One region of the Streptomyces sp. NPDC002623 genome, then DNA from elsewhere that is predicted to be linked to it. Evidence: riboswitches for the same ligand, from Rfam matches in the RefSeq annotation. Region 1 holds a riboswitch; the other holds the start of a gene.
The links. A riboswitch is a leader RNA that binds a small molecule or an ion and turns the genes downstream of it on or off. The one in region 1 is predicted to bind glycine.
Positions count from the first base shown of each region.

Region 2: linked by a shared signal. The riboswitch ahead of gcvT (glycine cleavage system aminomethyltransferase GcvT) and the one ahead of gcvP (aminomethyl-transferring glycine dehydrogenase) in region 1 are both predicted to bind glycine.

Region 1 is NZ_JBSFWB010000016.1:216,153-220,557, forward strand. It holds gene gcvP (aminomethyl-transferring glycine dehydrogenase) at 1-1,682, opposite strand, end outside; glycine riboswitch at 1,867-1,962, opposite strand; gene ACWD4O_RS28085 (PRC-barrel domain-containing protein) at 2,076-2,447, shown strand; gene ACWD4O_RS28090 (nucleotidyltransferase domain-containing protein) at 2,454-2,915, opposite strand; gene ACWD4O_RS28095 (DNA polymerase IV) at 3,016-4,377, opposite strand.
Region 2 is NZ_JBSFWB010000080.1:3-4,407, reverse strand. It holds gene ACWD4O_RS47970 (enhanced serine sensitivity protein SseB C-terminal domain-containing protein) at 1-455, opposite strand, end outside; gene ACWD4O_RS47965 (enhanced serine sensitivity protein SseB) at 656-1,462, opposite strand; gene ACWD4O_RS47960 (AAA family ATPase) at 1,556-2,239, opposite strand; glycine riboswitch at 2,418-2,529, shown strand; glycine riboswitch at 2,530-2,645, shown strand; gene gcvT (glycine cleavage system aminomethyltransferase GcvT) at 2,683-3,801, shown strand; gene gcvH (glycine cleavage system protein GcvH) at 3,921-4,298, shown strand.

The sequences.
Region 1 (4,405 bases):
GTGACCTCGGCGAGCCGCTCCTCCAGCTCACGGATGAGCGTGAGGTAGCCCTGCACCTGCTCGACCGGTGCGAAGGGGTGCAACTGCCCGAACTCGGGCCAGGTGACCGGCTCCATCTCGGTGGTCGCGTTGAGCTTCATGGTGCAGGAGCCCAGCGGGATCATGCCCCGGTCGAGCGCGTAGTCCCGGTCGGCGAGCCTGCGCAGATAGCGCAGCATCGCGGTCTCGGAGCGGTGCTGGTGGAAGACCGGGTGCGCCAGGATCTCGTCGGACCGCAGCAGCGCGGCGGGCAGCGCCTCCTCGGTGGACGCGTCGAGCGACTCGATGTCGCCCTCCACCCCGAAGGCCGCCCAGACCACGGCCACCTGGGCCCGCGCGGTGGTCTCGTCACAGGAGATCGACACCTGGTCGGCGTCGACGAGGTGCAGGTTCACCCCGCGCTCCCGAGCAGCGGCGACGACCTCGGCGGCCTTCGCGGGCACCCGCACGGTCAGCGTGTCGAAGTACGACCCGTGCACGACCTCGACCCCGCCGGCCTCGAGCCCGGCAGCCAGGACCGACGCGTACCGGTGCGTACGTCGGGCGATCGCCCGCAGCCCGTCGGGCCCGTGGTAGACCGCGTACATCCCCGCCATCACGGCCAGCAGCACCTGCGCCGTGCAGATGTTGCTCGTCGCCTTCTCCCGCCGGATGTGCTGCTCACGCGTCTGCAGCGCCAGCCGGTAGGCCTTGTTCCCGTCCGCGTCCACGGACACGCCCACCAGCCGCCCGGGCAGGCTGCGCGCGAACTTCTCGTGGACCGCCATATAGCCGGCGTGCGGCCCGCCGAACCCCATCGGCACACCGAACCGCTGCGTGGTGCCGACCGCGATGTCCGCCCCCAGCTCACCGGGCGACTTCAGCAGCGTCAGCGCGAGCAGATCCGCGGCAACGGTGACGAGCGCGCCGAGCCCGTGCGCCTGCTCGACGATCGCCCCGAGATCGCGTACGGCACCGGAGGCGCCGGGGTACTGCACGAGCACGCCGTTGATCTCACGCTCGGCGATCCCCGCCGGAATGCCCTCGCTCAGGTCGGCGACGACGACCTCCACGCCCGTCGGCTCGGCCCGGGTCTCGATCACGGCGATGGTCTGCGGCAGCACGTCCGCGTCGATGAGGAAGAGGCCCTTCTTGTTCTTCCCCATGCGCCGGGACAGCGCCATCGCCTCGGCGGCGGCCGTGCCCTCGTCGAGCAGCGACGCACCCGAGGTCGGCAGCCCGGTCAGGTCGGCGACCATGGTCTGGAAGTTCAGCAGCGCCTCGAGCCGGCCCTGGGAGATCTCCGGCTGGTACGGGGTGTACGCCGTGTACCAGGCCGGGTTCTCCATGACGTTGCGCAGGATGACGGGCGGTGTGAACGTCCCGTAGTAGCCGAGCCCGATCATCGAGTCGAGGACCTGGTTGCGGTCGGCCAGCGAACGCAGCTCGGCCAGCACCTCGGCCTCGGTGCGCGCGCCCGGCAGGTCCAGCGCGTCGGCGTTCTGGATCACAGCCGGGACCGCGGCGGCGGTGAGCTCGTCGAGCGAGCCGTAGCCGACCTGCGCGAGCATCTTGGCCCGTGCCTCGTGGTCGGGCCCGATGTGACGCTGCTCGAAGGGAATTCCCTGCTCGAGCTCGGAGAGCGGAATGCGATGGGCTGTCATTACGGAGGCCTCCTGGTCTGACACGACCTTCGAGGGTCACCACGGCGCGGGTACCCGGACGACCTCCCCCTCTGTCATCTCGACCTGAGAGCTTCACCGGCCGCCCGAGGGCAACCGGCTTTCACCGTCGGTGAGAGCGGGAGCCGTCGACGCCGTCGACACCCGCTCTGCTTTCCAGAGTGACCTCGTCCGTGCGGTACGTGAGCCTGAGAGATTCCGGGGAGGAGTTGCTCCTTCGGCGCCTCCGATGGTGTCCGGAGGACTCTCCCGCACGGGGTCAGCAGCCGTTGTCAGACTACCAGCGAGGTCAACGCGACCCCCTTCGAGTGGCCGCCCGTCCCGATGTGCTCTTTTGTAGTGCTTACGGATGAGTTGCGACCAAATGGAGGGCCCGTGCAGACCGACATCGATCCGCGCCACCTGATCGGCCGCAAGGCGTTCGACCGCAACGGCACCAAGATCGGCACCGTCGACGAGGTCTACCTCGACGACGCGACCGGCGTGCCCGAGTGGGCGGCCATACGAACCGGCCTGTTCTCCCGCGACGCCTTCGTCCCCCTGGAGCCCAGCGAGCTGGTCGAGGGCACCCTGCACATCCCCTTCGAACGGGCCCTGATCAAGGACGCCCCCGACTTCGGCGTGGGCCGGCACCTCTCCCCGGAGCAGGAACTCCAGCTCTACCACCACTACGGCCTGGACGTGGGCGCCCCTCCCCCGCTCCCCGACCACGACTTCGGCCGGCTCGCCGGCACGGACGAGAGCTGAGCCGCCTCAGGCACAGGCCCGTATCAGCGCCCCGAGTATCCCGGCAGGGTCGTACAGCGGCCGGGCGCCATCCGTGACGACTCTTCGCGTTCCGGCGTCGACCGGATCGGTCCGCGCCCAGCGGGGAGAGCCGACGCCCACCTCGACCTCCAGGCCGGAAGCGGTGGCATACCGCCATTCGGTGACCGGCCCCCATTCCTGGACCCGGATCACCTCCCCCAGGGACAGCTCACGCCCCCACGCCTCGTCGGCGGCGTACCGATCCGGCGCCGTCGACAGCAGCAGGAGGTCGACGTCCGAGTCGGGACGCGCGGCCCCACGCGCGCAGGACCCAACGAGGAGCAACCCGACCACGTCGCTCCGGTTCGCGCACCACCGGGTGACCCGATCCGCCACCTGGCGCATCTCGGCCTCACGCTCCGGCGACACCGCGGCCGGGTCCGCGAACCGACCTCCGTGCAGTTTCATGCAGCTCCCCATCCGCCGTCGGCGCCGCCTCTCCGGACACCGCCACCGCTCCGACCCACCCCATACTTCGAACCGCTTCACTCTGTGTAACTGATCGACCTCAGCGAGAGTTCCCGGAGCCGACCGCAGGTCTTCGCCGCACCAGCGGCAGCGGATCCGCAGGCTCCAGCCCCGGGTCGTCGGTACGGAACGTCCGCACCCGTCCCGGCTCCGACTGCGGGGTCTCGAACCGCACGGTGACCCGGCCCAGCCCACTGCCCTGCACCCACCCGTGCCCGAGCTCGGCATGCCGCACATCGTGTCCAGGACGCCACTGACGCTCGGCCCCCACCGGCTCCTCACGGACGGGCTCGTCCGCGAGTTCCTCCTCGATCCCCTCCGACCGCTCCTCCGCGGCCTGCGCGAACAGGTCCTCCTGCGTGAAGTCCGCCAGACCGCTGACGCCCACCCCGAGGAGCCGCACCCCGCCCGTCGTGTCCACGGAGTCCAGCAACCGGGCCGCCGCCTCCCGGATCACCGTCGGATCGTCGGTGGGCCCACGCAGCGTCTCGGACCGGGTGAGCGTCGAAAAGTCGTAGCGCCGCACCTTCAGCACGATCGTCCGCCCCGACAGACCGGCCCCCCGCAGCCTGCGCACACACCGGTCCGCGAGCCGCTGCACCTCCAGCTCGACCCGGACCCGATCGTGGATGTCCACGTCGTACGTGTCCTCGACCGAGACCGACTTGGTCTCCCGCTCGGACACCACGGGCCGGTCGTCACGCGCCAGCGCCATCGCGTACAGGGCATGCCCGTGGGCCTTGCCCAGCAGCCGAACCAGCTCGTCCTCACCAGCCTCGGCGATCTCGTCGACCGTGGTGATCCCGGCCCGCCTCAGATGGTCCCCCGTCGCCGGGCCGACCCCCGGCAGGATCCGCGCCGACATGGGCCCGAGCAGCGCCCGCTCGGTGCCCGGCTCGATCAGCGCCAGGCCGTCGGGCTTCGCCTGCTCCGAGGCGATCTTCGCGAGCATCTTGCAGGAGGCCAGCCCCACCGAGCCGGTGAGACCCGTGACAGCCCGTATGTCCGTGCGCAGCCGGACGCCGGCCAGCTCCGCCGACTCACTGTCCCAGGCCGCTTCCCCGGCCTCCAGATCCACGAACGCCTCGTCCAGGCTCAGCGGCTCCACCAACGGCGAAAGCGCTCCCAGCAACGCCATGACCTGCTCGCTGATCGACCGGTAGAACGCGAAGCGCGGAACGAGATAGGCGGCGTTCGGGGCCAGTCGGCGCGCCTGGGCCATGGGCATCGCCGAGTGCACCCCGAAGACGCGCGCCTCGTAGGAAGCGGTCGCGACCACTCCACGGGGCCCCAGACCGCCCACGACCACCGCTTTCCCGCGCAGACTCGGCTTGGACGCCTGCTCCGCCTGCGCGAAGAAGGCATCCATGTCGAGATGCAGGATGGTGGGCGCGTTTCTCACATGTCCGATGCTGCACCACACCACTGAC
Region 2 (4,405 bases), on a different contig from region 1:
CGGACCGCGGGGGCGCGGTGGGCGTTCTGCGCGAGCAGAGCGTAGAACTGCGGGATCTCGATGGCGGGCTCGGACAGCCGCAGCGGGCCGGCGGGCTGGCGCTCCAACCCGGTGGCGATACGGCGCAGATCCAGCCAGGGGATGCCGACGCCGCCGCCGGGGCCGTGCGGGTTCAGCCAGAGGCCGTAGTGGTCGGGGTAGAGCGTGCGGGCCACGTCGACTCCGTCGACCACCTCGTACGAGCGGTTCCAGCCGCTGGCGCTGAGCTCCTGGGCGGAGGTCACGCAGGGCGCGTAACCGTGGCCGTCCACCTCCATGTTCCCGTACTGGGCGTCCGGGGAGCCGGCCTGGCCGTGCCACAACAGCATCCAGACCTGGCCTGAGGCGGGGGTCGCGAGCGCGCGCAGGAGGGCCTCGTAGGCGTCGTAGCGCCCGGGCGTGACCTGGCGCAGCATGTGCTCGACCGAGCCGGTCGCGGCAGTGCCAGCGCTCACTTTTTATCGCCCCTTCGAGAAGTTGCCCCGCGTTGGGGTCAAGCTTAAGCGCCCAAGAGCTCAGGGCTTGTGGTGCGTTGTCGGGTGTGGGCCGCGGGTGTTCGATCGCGTCCCGCGGCGGAGCCGCGCATCGGCACGGCCCCGCGCCCCGGTGGGCCGCCCTAGCGTGAGTAGAAGGGGCGGACCCGTTCCCTCATCCAGTCGGCCACCGGATCCTGGGCCACGTCCAGCAGGACCAGGTTGACCGGCCAGGGGGCCGCGGTCTTCGTGAGCGCCCTGCTCAGCGCCTCCAGCGGCACGGCGCGCAGGTCGCCCTCCCACGGGGACTCCTGGGGGAGCCCGAACAGTTCGACGCCGACGAACATCGCCGGGTCCGCCGTCTCGACGGCGGCCAGGCAGCGGCGGGCCGTGCGGATCGCGCCCGTGGCCTCGAACTCCGCGGAGGCCGCGGCCAGGAAGTCGATCGGGTCGTCCTGCCAGTCGGGCTCGTAGAGGCGGACCCGGCCGCCGCTCGCGGAACCGTCCAGCGGGCTGCGGCCCGCCCGGCACAGCTCGGCCACGGCCGGCGGCGGCAGCGGGATGCCGACCAGGCCCTCGGGGTTGACCATGATGCCCACCTGCGGGGGCAGCCCGCGGGCGAACTCCACGGCCGGCGCGATCGTGAACGACATGTGCGAGCCGACGACCTGGCGGAACTGCTCCTCGGAGCTGAAGACCGGCACGTACACCTGGCCGTCCAGCTCCAGTGTGGGCAGGTCGAGGGGGCCGCTGTGCGGGCCGCCGCCGCCGGGGAGCGGCACCCAGACGAAGCTGCGTCCGAGCACCTCCACGATCCGGGAGCCGCCTCCCGGCACGCCGAGGGAGGCGGAGAGCACCTCCTCCAGCTCGTTGCCGGGCCATCCGCCGTGCGGATGGGGGTGTGCCTGCGCGGGAAAGTCCGTCGGGAAGTCCGCCGGGGGGAAATCCATCTGCCTACCGCCTGCTAAGAACCGCTCAGTCTGCTGTGGCTGAAAGGCTAGGGCCTGTGCGGCGCATCACGCCACAGACGGCCGCCGGGCGCCTCAGCCCGTGAAGGCGATGCGCCTCAGTACGTCTGCGGCGGGACGGTCCAGCAGGACCGCCGAGCCGCAGCCTTCGGGGAGGCCGCCCTTCTCCACCGAGCGCAGGAGGCGGGCGGCGGCCCGGCGGTGCCGCAGGAACGCGTACCGCGAGACGCCTCGGCCGCGCTCGCGCTGCCCCTCCAGGGCCTGGTCCGCGCCGACGTCGAGGAGGATCAGATGGAGGGTGCCGCCACGGCGGCGGGCCTCGCGGGCCAGCCAGTCGCGGACCCAGGCCTGTGTGCCGCAGTCGTGCACGACGACGCCCTTGCCGCCGCGCAGGGCCCGGCGCAGCCCGGCGTAGTGGGCGAGGCGCACGAGCGGGCGGTAGAGCGCGTAGGGCAGGAAGCGGGGCGCGCGGGCGTCCCACCGGTCGCGGGTGTCCTGGGAGTCGATGCGGACGCCGGTGACCGCCCGTTTCATGAGCGTGGACTTGCCGCTGCCGGGCAGCCCGGTGACCACGACCAGGTCACGGGGGCCGAAGAGCAGACCGTGCGGGCTGCGGCCGCCCCGCTCGCGCAGGTCGCGGACGACGGGCGCGGGCTGCGGGCCGCACGCCTCCCGGGCCCGGGCTCCGGGCTGCGCGGGCAGCGCGAGCCCCGAAGCGGTCGCGAATGCGGTGGTCCTCGCCGTTGTCGTCCTGTTCACCGTGATCGTCCTCCCCTGGGGTCAGGTAAGTCCTCATCCCCATCGAGCGTAAAGAGAAGGTAATGCGTGGCGTCTCGCGTTTTCGTGCGCGTACCGACACAAGCCGGTTACAGATGCGGCCTGCCGCGACCGGGGCGGGCCGTGCGATGATGGCCGCGCCAACTGCATACCGGCCGTTTGAATCCGCGCGGGAGAGTCCCCAGCAGCAGGTCCGCCTGTCGTTTCGCTGGGGCGCCGAAGGAGCAAGTCCCTCCCTTGAATCTCTCAGGCCCCGTTACCGCGCGGGCGAGGCACATCTGAAAAGCGGGCCGCTGTTTTCCGGTGGCCCCACCCAAGGTGCAAGTCAGGACCACCGTTTCGCGGGGTCGTGACGAACCTCTCAGGTTCCGATGACAGATGGGGAGGAACGACCTCGCCGTCATGCCTTGGGAGACAACCGTCCGATGAGCAGCTCCGTACCCCGTCACACCGCGCTCGATGCGCTGCATCGTTCGCTCGGCGCGACGATGACCGACTTCGCAGGCTGGGACATGCCCCTGCGCTACGGCTCCGAACGCGACGAGCACAACGCCGTCCGCACGAAGGCCGGCCTCTTCGATCTCTCCCACATGGGCGAGATCACGGTGACCGGGCCGCAGGCGGCCGAGTTCCTGAATTACGCCCTCGTCGGCGACCTCGCGGCCGTGGGGGTGGGCCGGGCCCGCTACACCATGATCTGCGTCCAGGACGGCGGCATCCTCGACGACCTCATCGTGTACCGGCTGGCCGATGCCGAGTACATGATCGTCTCCAACGCTTCCAACGCCCAGAACGTGCTGAACGAACTGAGCAACCTCGCGGAGGAGTTCGAGGTCGAGGTCCGCGACGACCGGGACGCCTACGCGCTGATCGCCGTACAGGGACCCGAGTCGCCCGGCATCCTGAAGTCGCTCACCGACGCCGACCTCGACGGCCTGAAGTACTACGCGGGCCTGCCCGGCACGGTCGCCGGGGTCCCGGCCCTCATCGCCCGCACCGGGTACACCGGTGAGGACGGCTTCGAGCTGTTCGTGAAGCCGGAGCACGCGGTCGAGCTCTGGCAGGCGCTGACCAAGGCGGGCGAGGGCGTCGGCCTGGTCCCGTGCGGGCTGTCCTGCCGGGACACGCTGCGCCTGGAGGCGGGCATGCCGCTGTACGGGCACGAGCTGTCGCTCTCGCTGACCCCGTTCGACGCCGGGCTCGGCCGGGTGGTGAAGTTCGGCAAGGACGGCGACTTCGTGGGGCGTACGGCGCTGGAGGCAGCCGCCGAGCGCGCTGCTTCGCAGCCTCCCCGGGTCCTCGTCGGGCTGATCGCCGAGGGCCGCCGCGTCCCGCGCGCCGGGTACGCCGTCGTCGTCGGCGGCGAGCCGGTCGGCGAGGTCACCTCCGGCGCCCCCTCCCCCACCCTCGGCAAGCCGATCGCGATGGCCTACGTCGACGCGGCCCACGCGACGCCGGGAACCCCGGGCGTCGGCGTGGACATCCGGGGCGCCCATGAGCCGTACGAGGTCGTGGCGCTGCCGTTCTACAAGCGCCAGAAGTAAACACTGGGCGCGGTACCCGGTCACCGGGGCGTGACCCTGCGCACATTCCCGCTGGTCACGCACGGCCTCAGCAGTCCCCCATTCATCAGCACTCCCTCGCGTACAGGAGAATTCAGGCCATGAGCAACCCCCAGCAGCTGCGCTACAGCAAGGAGCACGAGTGGCTGTCGGGCGCCGAGAACGGCGTCTCGACGGTCGGCATCACGGAGCACGCGGCCAACGCGCTCGGCGACGTGGTGTTCGTCCAGCTCCCGACGGTCGGTGACACGGTGACCGCAGGCGAGACCTGCGGCGAGCTGGAGTCGACCAAGTCGGTCAGCGAGCTGTACGCGCCGGTGACCGGTGAGATCACCGAGATCAACCAGGACGTCGTCGACGACCCGGCGCTGGTGAACTCCGCCCCCTTCGAGGGCGGATGGCTGTTCAAGGTACGCGTCACGGACGAGCCGGACGACCTGCTCACCGCCGACGAGTACGTCGCCTACACCGCCGGCTGAGGATCCAGATGACCGTTCTGAACACGCCCCTGCACGAGCTCGACCCGGAGATCGCCGCCGCGGTCGACGCCGAGCTGAACCGCCAGCAGTCCACCCTCGAGATGATC